Regions from separate parts of the Erwinia psychrophila genome, predicted to be linked through region 2. Evidence: predicted binding sites of a transcription regulator. Region 2 holds the regulator's gene; each other region holds the start of a gene.
What was found. Region 2 encodes CRP, which controls carbon source genes, mostly activating them, when cyclic AMP is high. Its sites were predicted from a motif close to ATGTGANNNNNNTCACAT; they were not measured.
Positions count from the first base shown of each region.

Region 1: deoC (deoxyribose-phosphate aldolase) is a predicted target of CRP. The motif match lies at 2,200-2,217, and genes of this name have one in related genera.
Region 3: mlc (sugar metabolism global transcriptional regulator Mlc) is a predicted target of CRP. The motif match lies at 2,731-2,748, and genes of this name have one in related genera.

Region 1 covers NZ_JBCHVB010000002.1:170,795-175,008, reverse strand. Annotated here, with positions in the region: gene deoA (thymidine phosphorylase) at 1-1,158, opposite strand, end outside; gene deoC (deoxyribose-phosphate aldolase) at 1,301-2,080, opposite strand; gene AAH446_RS06915 (TatD family hydrolase) at 2,394-3,170, opposite strand; gene AAH446_RS06910 (patatin-like phospholipase family protein) at 3,167-4,214, opposite strand, start outside.
Region 2 covers NZ_JBCHVB010000004.1:58,966-63,179, reverse strand. Annotated here, with positions in the region: gene AAH446_RS11440 (YccS/YhfK family putative transporter) at 1-1,368, opposite strand, end outside; gene crp (cAMP-activated global transcriptional regulator CRP) at 1,426-2,058, opposite strand; gene AAH446_RS11430 (OsmC family protein) at 2,368-2,772, shown strand; gene AAH446_RS11425 (phosphoribulokinase) at 2,799-3,668, opposite strand; gene AAH446_RS11420 (creatininase family protein) at 3,842-4,214, shown strand, end outside.
Region 3 covers NZ_JBCHVB010000001.1:506,199-510,412, forward strand. Annotated here, with positions in the region: gene osmV (osmoprotectant ABC transporter ATP-binding protein OsmV) at 1-467, shown strand, start outside; gene bioD (dethiobiotin synthase) at 598-1,275, opposite strand; gene mlc (sugar metabolism global transcriptional regulator Mlc) at 1,422-2,639, opposite strand; gene AAH446_RS02305 (LysR family transcriptional regulator) at 2,776-3,669, opposite strand; gene AAH446_RS02310 (MFS transporter) at 3,821-4,214, shown strand, end outside.

The DNA of each region.
Region 1 (4,214 bases), on a different contig from region 2:
CATCTCGCTGAAGCCCACGCTATAGTCGATAGCATCACTGGCGCGGCGGCGTCCGCCGCCCATGGTGACCACAGCCATCCCCAGCGCGCGGGTATCCATCGCGCTGACAATGCCCGGCGCATCGGCATAAACGGCCTTGCTGAGCATCGGGGCGGGAAGATAGCGATCCATGTTTTCGATAAAGTCTGCCGGGCCTTTCTGAGCAGCCACCATGCGGGAAAATATCTCGGCGGCGCGGCCATTATCGAGCACCGTCTGGAGCTTACCGGTCGCCTCTTCCACAGAGGAGGCCAGTCCACCGGAAACCAGCATCTCGGCGCTCAGCGCCAGCGTCACTTCCAGCAGGCGTGGATTGCGGTATTCACCGGTCAGGAACTGCACCGCTTCACGCACTTCCAGCGCGTTACCGGCACTGGAGGCGAGTACCTGATTCATGTCCGTCAGCAGCGCGGTCGTTTTACAGCCCGCGCCGTTTGCCACGCCGACAATGGCCTGCGCCAGCTGCTCTGAAAGTTCGAAAGTTGGCATAAATGCGCCAGAGCCGACTTTCACGTCCATCACCAGCGCATCCAGCCCTTCGGCCAGTTTTTTCGCCAGGATAGAGGCGGTGATCAGCGGAATAGAGTCCACCGTCGCGGTAATATCGCGCGTGGCATAGAAGCGCTTGTCGGCGGGCGCGAGCGAATTGGTCTGGCCAATAATCGCCACGCCCACCTCTTTAATCATCCGGCGGAAGGCGTTGTCATCCGGGAAAATATCAAACCCCGGAATGGCTTCCAGCTTATCCAGAGTGCCGCCGGTATGGCCCAGGCCGCGTCCCGAAATCATCGGCACAAACCCACCGCATGCAGCCACCATCGGGCCCAGCATCAGCGACGTGACGTCGCCCACGCCGCCGGTGGAGTGTTTATCCACGATCGGGCCGTTGAGGTTCAGCGCCTGCCAGTTGAGCACCGACCCGGAGTCCCGCATCGCCATCGTCAGCGCCACCCGCTCGGGTAGCGTCATATCATGAAAATAGATAGTCATCGCCAGCGCGGCGATCTGCCCTTCCGACACGCTGTTGTCACGGACGCCATTAATAAAGAAGCGAATCTCTTCTTCGCTCAGCGCCTGACCGTCTCTTTTTTTGCGGATAATTTCTTGTGGCAGGTACATTTTGCCCCCTGGTAATGAAAAACCCTGGCGAACCGGGCCTCTGCGGAAAGCTGCCCCGGCCAGAGAAACACGGCGCGCAGGGCTGTCAGGCAAACAGGTAAGCCACCAGCGCCGTTAAGCCTGGCGGCATTTACCCGGCGACTCAGTAGGCTGAATCGCTTTTTGCGCCGGTAAAGCCCGCCGCGTTCAGCAGGCTGGCTAACAGGCTGGAGGCGCCAAAGCGGAAGTGACGGGAGTTGGCCCAGTCGCTGCCCATAATGTCATCAGCCAGTTTCAGATAAAGCGCCGCATCTTCAGCTGTGCGGACGCCGCCTGCGGGCTTGAAGCCTACCGACTGCTTCATGCCTTTGTCCGCGATGGTTTTCAGCATGATTTCCGCCGCTTCAGGCGTTGCGTTAACCGGCACTTTGCCGGTAGACGTTTTAATAAAGTCCGCTCCCGCCTCGATCGCGATTTCAGACGCTTTACGGATCAGCGCCGGATCTTTCAGCTCGCCGGTTTCGATGATCACTTTCAGCAGAACATCGGCCTCTTCACAGGCGGCTTTACAGGCGCTGACCAGTTTGTAACCGATATCCTCATTACCCGCCATCAGGGCGCGGTAAGGGAAGACCACATCCACTTCGTCTGCGCCATAGGCGATGGCCGCGTGCGTTTCTGCCAGTGCGATCCTGAGATCGTCATTGCCGTGGGGAAAGTTTGTCACGGTCGCGATACGGATATCCGGCGTGCCCTGCTCTTTAAGCGTTTTACGGGCAATAGGGATAAAGCGTGGATAGATGCAAATCGCAGCGGTGTTCCCCGCTTCGGTTTTTGCCTGACGACACAGGGCGATCACTTTTTCATCCGTGTCATCGTCGTTCAGCGTGGTCAGATCCATCAGTTTTAACGCCCGTATGGCGGCTTGAGTTACGTCAGTCATTCTTCTCTCCAGTCGGAAATTGGCGTCCGTGATGTTACGATAATAACAGAGCGGGCCGCACCTGTTCCGTGATTGAATTCACACAGGTTAAAAGTATCGTTGCAAACATTGTATAATACAGGTGATTAAGATCACACATATTTACCCGACACCGCGTGGCTCAGCAGGAAAACCGACGACATTGTTAGCATCTATCCGGCCCGGCACAGGGGAATGTTAAAATAATAACATTCACATCTGATTTACCCGACAACGTTGATTTCGCCGGGTGTCCCGAGCCTGTCGTCAGCACCTTATCTGTAAGTTTAGACATTCAGACATGAAACAGCGTGCGGGTATTCTCACGAATGGCGTCAGCGATCTCCTGCGGTGACTCTTTACGAACAGCACACAGGCTTTGCCAGATGTTGAGGATCCGCTCCGGGCGGTTGGGCTGGCCCTGAAACCCCTGTACGGGCATATCCGGCGAATCGGTTTCCAGCAGAAGTGAGGAGAGCGGCAGACGGGAAAGGGTGTTGCGGGTTTTCGCCGCGCGGTCGTAGGTCATGGTGCCGCCCACGCCAATAAAATAGCCGGCGCGAATAAAGGCCAGCGCCTGCTGTTCGCTGCCGGCAAAACCATGAACCACCCCGCGCCTTGGCAGATCGAAGCGCCGCAGATGCATCGCCAGCTTATCGTGCGTGCGGCGGGAATGCAGGATTACCGGCAGATCGTAATCCCGGGCAAGGCGTAACTGGGCCGTCAGCATCGCCTCCTGCTTATCAAACTGCGGGTCGTCCTGAAAGAGATCAAGACCAATCTCTCCGATGGCGACCAGCTTGCCGGGACGCTGGCGGAGCCAGGCTTCCAGCTGTGTAAGATGCTCTTCCTGGAAATCAGCCACCGCCAGAGGATGGATCCCGAGCGCCGCATAGACCGGCCCATAGCGCTCAGCCAGTGCCATCACTCCGGCGAAGCGATCCGCCGAGACGCCAACGGCGATGAGGCTTCTGACGCCCGCTTCCTCCGTCAGCCGCAGGCTTTCCGCTTCACTGCCACAGAAAGGCGCAAAGTCAAAATGACAGTGGGTATCAACAAATTCAGGTGTCATGCCTGCGATCCTTTTATGTAATCCGCATCGTTACCGGCCTCAGACGCGGCGGCGATGCCCTGACGGTCCGGCTCGTTGGCTACCGGCGCCGCAGGGACCACCGGCGGCTGATTGACCAGCGTACCCTGATCCTGCAGCCATTGCCCCACCGTTGCCAGAAAATGGCGTCCGCAGCGGCGACCCAGATGATAATCCTTATTCAGCGCAGCAATCCGGCTTCCGAGCGCCCTGCTTGCCAGCGGCTGCGGTGGAAAGATCTCCACGATCGTCACGTTGCCGGGCGGATTCTGAATAAACTGCTGGGTCTGATGATAGCTTGCCTCATGCAGCTGCATAATATTGACCAGCGGCTGAAGGGCGCCCTCGCTGAGCCAGCGCTCCACTCGCTTCAGCCACTGTGGCGTATAGGTCAGCTGCGAAGGGACGGTACGGATCACCACGATGGTTTCCGCGCCGCGCCGGACCGCCTCGCGCACCGGAATGGCGTCGCTGATCCCCCCATCCAGATAGCTTACACCATCCAGATCGACGCCGGGGCGATAGAGGCCCGGTATGGCGCTGGAGGCTTTAATCAGGTTCAGCCAGTTAGCCGCCGTAGGGGCGAAATAGCCGGGCGAATAGTCGTCACTCCGGCAGGCGCACATATAAAACTCCCGCCCGGAGGAGAACATCTTCTCCCCCGCCGCCATAGCCAGCGGAAACTCCTGCGTGGTGATATCAATAAGCCAGTCCAGATCGATAAGGTGTCCCCCACGCACAAAGCGTAACGGATTGAAAAACAGTTTACTGGTGGTGTAGCGGGTAATAACGCGCCGGGCGTAGCCGGGCTGCCCACAGATAAAAGCGGACAGATTCTGCGCTCCGGCAGAGGTCCCCAGCATCAGATCAAACGGATTGAAGTTTGCGCGCTGAAACTCATCAAGGACGCCAGCGGTGAAGATGCCCCGCTGCCCGCCACCCTCACATACCAGCGCCAGTTTGCCGGGACGGAAGGGGGTTAACGCCAGCGGTGCTGTCGTGCCGGGAATGATGGGGATATGCTTT
Region 2 (4,214 bases):
GTACTTACGGATAAACAGGTAGCTCACCAGGGTAATAATCAGCATCACCAGCAGCACTATCGGCTCCGGCACCTGAAGACGTAGCGTCAGTGCGGCGACGATCAGTCCCGCAAGCGTGCCCAGCGCACGGTGCTGGATGCGGACGCGTGTCGCGCTGTAACCGTTCTGACTGACAAACATGATCGTCATCAGTATCCAGTAAGGTTTTGGCAGATGAAAAAAGAGGGCCAGCGAGCTGGCGAACGTGAGCATGACGGCAAAACGCCCGGCGGTACGAAGCGCCGCCGAGCGCAGCGAGAGGTAGCTTTTAATGGCGGGCAGCAGCGGCAGGCGGCGCTGGCGGTCGGCCATCAGGTCCCGTTTATAAAGGGGGCGCTGGTGGCGCAGCAGGCGGCTTATCCGGCTGAAATGATAGGAGCAGAAATGGCCAACGGGATTATCAGGATGCTGTCTGGCGATCTTTTCCAGCGCGTGCAGCTGCTTGTCCATTGAAAAGCGCCCGGGCAGCTTATGATAGAGGATGTCATCGGCAAGTTCGCGTAGCCGGGCCGCAATCGTCCGGGCGTTCCAGCGGATCACCGCCTCAGCGTGGCTCTGTTCAACCAGCTTCTGCACTTCTTCAGGCTGGTGCAGGCTGACCGCAATGTGCTCCTGTAAATCGAGAGCGACCTGAAATGCGCGGGTCAGGCGCTGATGATGATTATCCCGGCCGGCGGCCAGCATATGCATCTGCTGGTAGCAGGTGGTGATCAGATCGACCGCTTTTTGCTGGCGTGCCAGCAGGGGCGGGAGCGCTTTTTCAGGATCGGTCAGCTGCGTCAGCATGCTGTATTTTGCTTCGCAGTAGTCAGCGAGTTCGCGATAAAGCAGGCTGAGCGTCTCACGCATTGGCTGCTCTTTCCACAGCCAGAGCCAGAACCAGTTAAATACGCCGTACCAGATGGTGCCCAGAATATAGAGCATCGGTGGCACCCAGATCGCCATCCGCCCGGCCAGGCTGAGCGTAAAAATGGCGGCGATCAGTGACGCCGGCAGCAGCCTGCCGTGCAGCGGGCTGATCTCTCCGGTAACCCCTAGCAGCAGGGCCATCACAAAAAGCGTGGCCGGTAAGGGAACCTGGTGATTGCCAAGATACTGGATAAGGAAGCTGCTGAAGGCAAACAGGGTGCCGCCAACGATCAGGCGTTTGAAAAAACGTTTATGGGGCGTATCGAGACCGGCGATATTGCAACAGGCAGGCACTAACGAAAAGAGCAGTCCTTTTTGCAAATCACCCAATAGCCATCCGATAGCGACCGGGAGACAAAGCACCAGCGTTTGACGCAGTGCATAGTTAACTTCGGGGTGATAGATCAGTCGGCGCCACATCCTTCCGTACCAGTGAGAAAGGCGCAACGGCGAAGTTGCGCCATGGATTGGGGCTGGTTAACGGGTACCGTAGACGACGATGGTCTTGCCGTGTGCGGAGATCAGGTTCTGATCTTCCAGCATTTTCAGGATCCGGCCAACCGTTTCGCGTGAGCAGCCAACAATCTGACCAATCTCCTGACGGGTGATTTTGATTTGCATTCCGTCTGGGTGGGTCATCGCATCCGGCTGCTTGGCCAGATTCAGAAGGGTTTGCGCGATGCGACCTGTCACATCGAGGAAAGCTAAATTGCCCACTTTCTCGGAGGTGACCTGGAGGCGACGTGCCATCTGTGAAGAGAGACGCATCAGGATGTCAGGGTTAACCTGAATCAGCTGACGAAACTTTTTATAAGAAATTTCAGCCACTTCGCAGGCGGATTTAGCGCGTACCCACGCGCTGCGCTCCTGACCTTCTTCAAACAGGCCAAGCTCACCAATAAAATCACCCTGGTTGAGGTAAGAGAGGATCATCTCTTTGCCTTCTTCATCCTTAATCAGCACCGCTACCGCGCCCTTGACGATATAGTAGAGGGTTTCCGCTTTTTCACCCTGGTGAATCAGCGTGCTTTTGGATGGATACTTATGAATATGGCAATGTGACAGGAACCATTCAAGTGTCGGGTCTGTTTGCGGTTTGCCGAGAACCATTCGCTGTTATCCTCTGTTGTCATCGTGCCTAAACACAGGGGGCAGAGTTCCCTGTCAGGCGTTGAAAAAGTCAAGCGTTCCCTTTCAGGGAATTTATCCTGACCCCGGTTCAGGGCCTGGCTCGTTATGGTGTTCCGTTTCGCCACGTATGTAGAGTACTGGCGAAGATATTACAGCTTTGTTTGTAACACAGCTTTGAATGAGTGTCTTCTGTTGTCTCGCTTCAGCATAGCGGGAAATCTGCGGCGTTGCCGTTTTTGTCGCTAAAGCGTAATCTGACGTTAACTGAATGAATTAGAGGAGTTTGTTATGGAAGCTCGTGTTAAATGGGTAGAGGGGCTGACCTTTTTGGGAGAATCCTCATCGGGCCATCAGGTGCTGATGGATGGCAATGCGGGCGATAAAGCCCCCAGCCCGATGGAAATGGTGCTGATGGCGGCCGGTAGCTGTAGCGCCATTGACGTGGTCTCTATTCTGCAAAAAGGGCGCCATGAGGTCACGGACTGTGAGGTTAAGCTCACCTCTGAACGCCGCGAAGAGGCCCCGCGTCTCTTTACCCATATCAATCTGCATTTTATCGTAACCGGTAAGGCGCTGGGCGACAAAGCAGTCTCCCGCGCGGTGGATCTCTCTGCCGAGAAGTACTGCTCTGTAGCGCTGATGCTGGGCAAAGGCGTGGAGATTACCCACAGCTATGAAGTTATCGCAGTATAGTCAGCCCCCGGCCCCGTGCGCGGGGCTTACTCAATCTTTTTCCCTTCTATCAGCCGTTTGACCAGCGGTCCCATAATCAGCTCCATCGCTAAGCCCATTTTCCCGCCGGGCACCACCAGCGTATTGATATGGGAGATAAACGAGCCCTGTAGCATCGACAGCAGGTAGGGGAAGTCGATATCTTCCAGCGCCTGGAAATGGATCACCACAAAGCTTTCATCCAGCGAAGGGATAGCCCGGGCCGCAAAGGGATTCGAGGTATCAACAGTAGGGACGCGCTGGAAATTAATATGGGTACGTGAGAACTGCGGCGTAATGAAGTTAATGTAGTCCTCCATCGATCGCACAACCGAGTCCATAACGGCTTCCCGCGAGTGCCCCCGTTCGCTGGTATCCCGGACCAGCTTCTGGATCCACTCCAGGTTAACGATGGGGACCACGCCCACCAGCAAATCCACATGCTGCGAGACGTTGTTATGCGGCGTAACCACGCCACCATGCAGACCCTCATAGAAGAGCACGTCCGTCGGCTCCGGCAGCGGCTGCCAGGGCGTAAAGGTTCCCGGCACCTGATTCCATGGCACGGCTTCATCATAGGTGTGCAGATATTTTCGTGACTGGCCGCTGCCGTTAAGGCCATATTCCACAAAGGTGTTTTCCAGCAGCGCGAAGTCATTTGCATCGGGGCCGAAATAGCTGATATGGCGACCCATATCGCGCGCTTTACGGATCGCCATATCCATCTCGGGGCGCGTAAATCGGTGAAAACTGTCCCCTTCCAGTTCGGCTGCGTGCAGTCCAAGCTGCTGAAATATTTTTCTGAAAGCGGTACTGGTTGTTGTGGTCCCCGCACCGCTTGAACCGGTAACGGCAATCACCGGATGTTTAGCTGACATGGCAGATAACTCCCTGAGAAAAGTCGCTTCGCATTGTTACCATGTTTCAGGCGTGGATGTCATCTCTGCCGCCTTCTGATGCTTAAAAAGCAACGCTCCGCCGCAATTTTGCTGCTTCAATCAGGACGTAAAAACGCGCAGACTGAAAAAAACTGTGCAGGAGAGTACGCTTTATGAATATGCCTTCTTCTCGCTGGTGGTGGGATCTCTCTACCCGTGAGTTCAGCGAGCTGGAAATGGACAAGGTTATCGCCATATTGCCGATTGGGGCCGTAGAGCAGCATGGCCCTCATCTGCCTGTCAGGGTGGATGCGGCGATCAATGCTGGCATCATCGCCCGTGCGGTGGAGATGATGCCTGAAAATCTGCCGGTCCTGATCCTTCCGGCTCTGCCCATCGGTAAGTCAGACGAGCACCTTAACTTCCCGGGCACCTTAACACTTCCTTATGATCTGCTGGGTAACGTCTGGTTTGAAGTGGCTAAAAGCGCCTGGCGGGCAGGGATCCGCAAGCTTATTTTCTGGAACTCACACGGCGGCCAGCCCC
Region 3 (4,214 bases), on a different contig from region 2:
CGGATGAGCTGCTGGCCAAACCGACCAATGAGTTCGTTGGCTCTTTCGTGGGTCAGGACCGCACGCTCAAGCGACTTTTGCTAGTACAGGCAGGCGATGTGACCGATCAGCAGCCCACCCTTACGGTGCGGAAGTCCACCCCGCTCGCCGAAGCGTTTGGCACCATGGACGACAACGATCTGCGCTTTATTACGGTTGTGGACGATGACGGCAAACCGCTGGGCTTTGTGAAACGCCGCGAGGCGCGGGGAGCTGCCGGTCCCTGTTCCGATATGCTGAATAAGTTTACCGTTACCGCCCGCGCCGAAGAGAATCTCCGCGTCGTGCTTTCCAAACTCTACGAGCATAACCTTGTCTGGATGCCGATAGTCGATGAAGAAGGCCGCTACAGCGGGGAAATTTCGCAGGATTACATCGCAGGCTACCTGAGTTCCGGCCGCACCCGCCGCGCATTAAATCAGGGCTGATGAATCCTTGTCACCCGACTCTGTCCGGTAAAGAAGGCAGTTAAATGAGAAAAGCGCCCACAGGGCGCTTTTTTTACATGGTGATAAGACAGATAAGCTGATGCCATGCGTTTTGAAATGATGGCGGACACTATGTCCGTTCCTGCTGCGCGCTGTTGAGATCGATATATTTTGCCAGGTCCCGTCCTTCCGCCCTGGGAAGATAGGGAAGCTCCCCAAGCAGCGGCGCCTCAATCTTCTGGCTGAGAACCGCAATGATCTCCGCGTAGTGTGCCAGTCCCGGATTGATGCGGTTGGCGACCCAGCCAAGCAGCGGCAGGCCGTCCTGCTGAATGGCCTGTGCCGTTAACAGCGCATGGCTGATACAGCCCAGTTTAATGCCGACGACCAGCACGACCGGCAGCCGCTCTTCTACCGCCCATTCTGAAAGGGGGCGCAGATCGTTCATCAGGCTGCGCCAGCCCCCGGTGCCTTCTACCACAACGTGATCCGCCTGCGCATGCAGCGAGGCCAGCCCCTGGCTCAGCAAGCGGTAATCGACCGGCATATCCTGGCTGGTGCTGATCTCATCCTCTATCAGCGTAACGGGATTGATGGCGGAATAAGGCAGCTCCAGAGAGGAAGATGCCTGTAAAATGAGCGCATCTTTATTTCGCAAGCCCTGCGCTGTTTGCTGGCTGCCCTTAGCGACGGGCTTGTAGCCTGCCGTGCGTTTATTCCCTTCAGCCAGTTTCTGTAATAACGCCCGGCTGACTACCGTTTTCCCGACCTCAGTATCGGTGCCTGTGACAAATAAACGCTTTAACATGCTCCACCCCAGGCCTGCTTTGACCATAAATGATAAACACTGGTTAACATTACAAGCGGGAAATGTTAGGTCAGGCCGTCGCGAAGCAGCTTGCGTTAGCGCAATATTTTGTCACAAATTACGATTTTGCGTTGGGAAGCGGACATTTATCCCTGAAGCAGTCTGACCAGCAGCGTACCGTTATACAGGGCGTCCTTAACCAGCGCCGCGCCGGGCATAGTACCAAGATTATAGAAATGGGTAGAGGCCACCTCGATATCATTGCTGTAGGCGGGAAGCGACTGACGGCGGATAGCGTCGGCAATGGCGGGATGGAGGATTTCCTTTGCCCGGTTAAGCGGAGAACCTATCAAAATTTTTTGTGGGTTGAACAGGTTGACCATAATGGCCAGCACGCGCCCCACGCTCTGTCCGACGCCGGTAATGATCTCATTCGCCAGTCGGTCGCCGTTCATCGCCGCATCGCACAAGGTGTCCAGGCTCAGCGGATAGTTGTGCAGGCTCGTTTCTGAGGAGGAGTGCATGCGCTGTGCGGCCAGCTCAAGCAGGTTTTCAGTACTGGCGACGGTTTCCAGACAGCCATGATTGCCGCAGTAGCACTGTTTGCCGTTCGGATCGACCTGCGTATGGCCTATCTCCACCAGCGTACTGCTGCCGCTGTGCAACAACCTGCCGCCGGTGATAACACCCGCTCCCACATTGTGATCGATCACCACCTGAATCACGTCCCTGACATCTTTAGAAGCCCCAAACAGCGCCTCCGCCATGGTCCAGGCGCAGATATCGTGCTGGATGTAAACCGGCAGGCCGGTGCGCTTTTCCAGTTCGGGCCCCAGCGGCATATCTTTCACGTCATAAAACGGCATGCGGTGAACGATGCCTTTATCCGTGTTAAGAATGCCCGGCAGGGTGATGGCAATGGCGGTCAGGCGCTCCAGTTTCTGCTGATGGCGGATAAAAAATGCGTCAATCCCGGCAACAATACGGGCGAGCAGCGGTTCATCATCCTCTACCGGCAGCGGGCAAAGTTCTTCCACCACCAGCGCGCTGCTCAGATCCCGCAGCGCATAAGTGATTTCACCATTGCCGATGCGGGCCGATAAATAGTGCCAGGCGACGGTATCCAGGATCAGACCCACCGCCGGACGACCCCGGCTGCCCGCATCCTGAAACTCGGTCTCCTGCACCAGGTGAGCTTCCAGCATTTCACGCACGATTTTGGTGATGCTGGCAGGAGCGAGCTGGGCTTTTTTGGACAGGTCGATGCGCGAGATCGGGCCAAACCGATCGATAAGCCGGTAGACTGCGCCGGCATTTGTCTGTTTGATCTGGTCAATATGGCCAGGCTGACCGTCCGTTATCACACCCCTGCTCCCACTTATTTTCGCGCTTCAAAATAAACCATTCTGTCATGGTGAAACACTTCGCTACACGGCGTCAAATATTTGATTCGGAATGTGATTAGCCGCACATAAAATCGTGGTAATGCCCGAAAAAACGTCAGGCATCCGCCTGTAAAAGTAAGCTTTTCATCCGTTGCATGACCGCCCGCATCTCCCGTCGTGCTGACCAGACCAGCCAGACTTCAGACCAGGCGTCCTCCTCCAGCAGCGGGATCCAGCAGAGATCTTGCAGCCGGACGCGCCGGAAGGAGTCCGGCAATATGGAAACGCCCAGCCCGGTCGCCACCAGCCCCAGAATCGTCATCGCTTCGCCTACCTCCTGGGCGATGTCCGGCACGATCTGATAGCGTGCAAGCAGCGCCAGGGTGTCACTGTAAAGCGCCGTGCCCACGCTGGGATCGAAGAAAACGAAAGGTTCACTCGCCAGGTCGGTCACAGAGATCGATGCTTTTCCCGCCAGCCGGTGCGCCCGGTGCACTACCGCAAACAGCGGTTCCCTCAGGATTAGCTGGTGCTGCAATGTTGCGGGCAGCGCCGTGTTGCGCATGACGCCCAAATCCAGGCGCCCCTCATTCAGCGGCTCAAGCTGCTGACGGGTATTGATCTCCTGCATCTGAATATGCACCGACGGGTGGCGCTGCCGGAAGGTGAAAAGCGCATCGGAAACCACAGAGATAAAGGGTGCTGAAGAGGTAAAGCCGATCCTGAGTTCGCCCTCATCGCCGCGGTGCAGCCGCGAGGCTTTATCTGCTGCCAGCGTCACGCTGTGCAGAATCTGGCGGGCATCCACCAGAAAGGCCTGACCGGCCACAGTGAGCTGCACGCTGCGATTCGTTCTGGCAAACAGTCTGGCGCCAACCTGCTGTTCAAGCGTCTGGATCTGCTGGCTGAGGGGCGGTTGTGAGATGTTCAGCCGCTGGGCGGCATGACCAAAATGCAGCTCCTCGGCAACGGCAATGAAGTAGCGCAGATGGCGCAGCTCAATATTCATATTTTAAACATATCATTTAAGAGTATTAATATATTAGACAGCATATTCACCGCTTATTACAGTGATCTGACACTTTCTCCCTTCTGTCAGGAAACCGGATGTGAATCGCTTTGCTCAGTTGACCGGGCTGAAACAGAGCCGCGACCGTGCCGTGCGGCCAGATGTTTCAGGCAGTGAACATATTAAACGCGGGACGCGCGACTACCTCCTTGCCACGCTGGCGCTGTTCTCCGCCGGGCTTGCCACCTTCGCGCTTCTCTATTGCGTGCAGCCACTGATGCCCGCGCTTTCTGAAGAGTTTGGCGTTTCACCAGCCGCCAGCAGTCTCTCTCTGTCGGTTTCGACTGGCCTGCTCGCCCTGGGCTTGCTGATTACCGGCCCGCTGTCAGACGCCGTTGGCCGCAAGTCGGTGATGGTAACCGCCCTGCTGATGGCTGCGGTGTTCACGCTGATCTCTGCCGGCATGAGCAGCTGGCACGGCGTGCTGGCGATGCGGGCGCTAACCGGGCTGGCACTGAGCGGCGTGGCGGCGGTTGGCATGACCT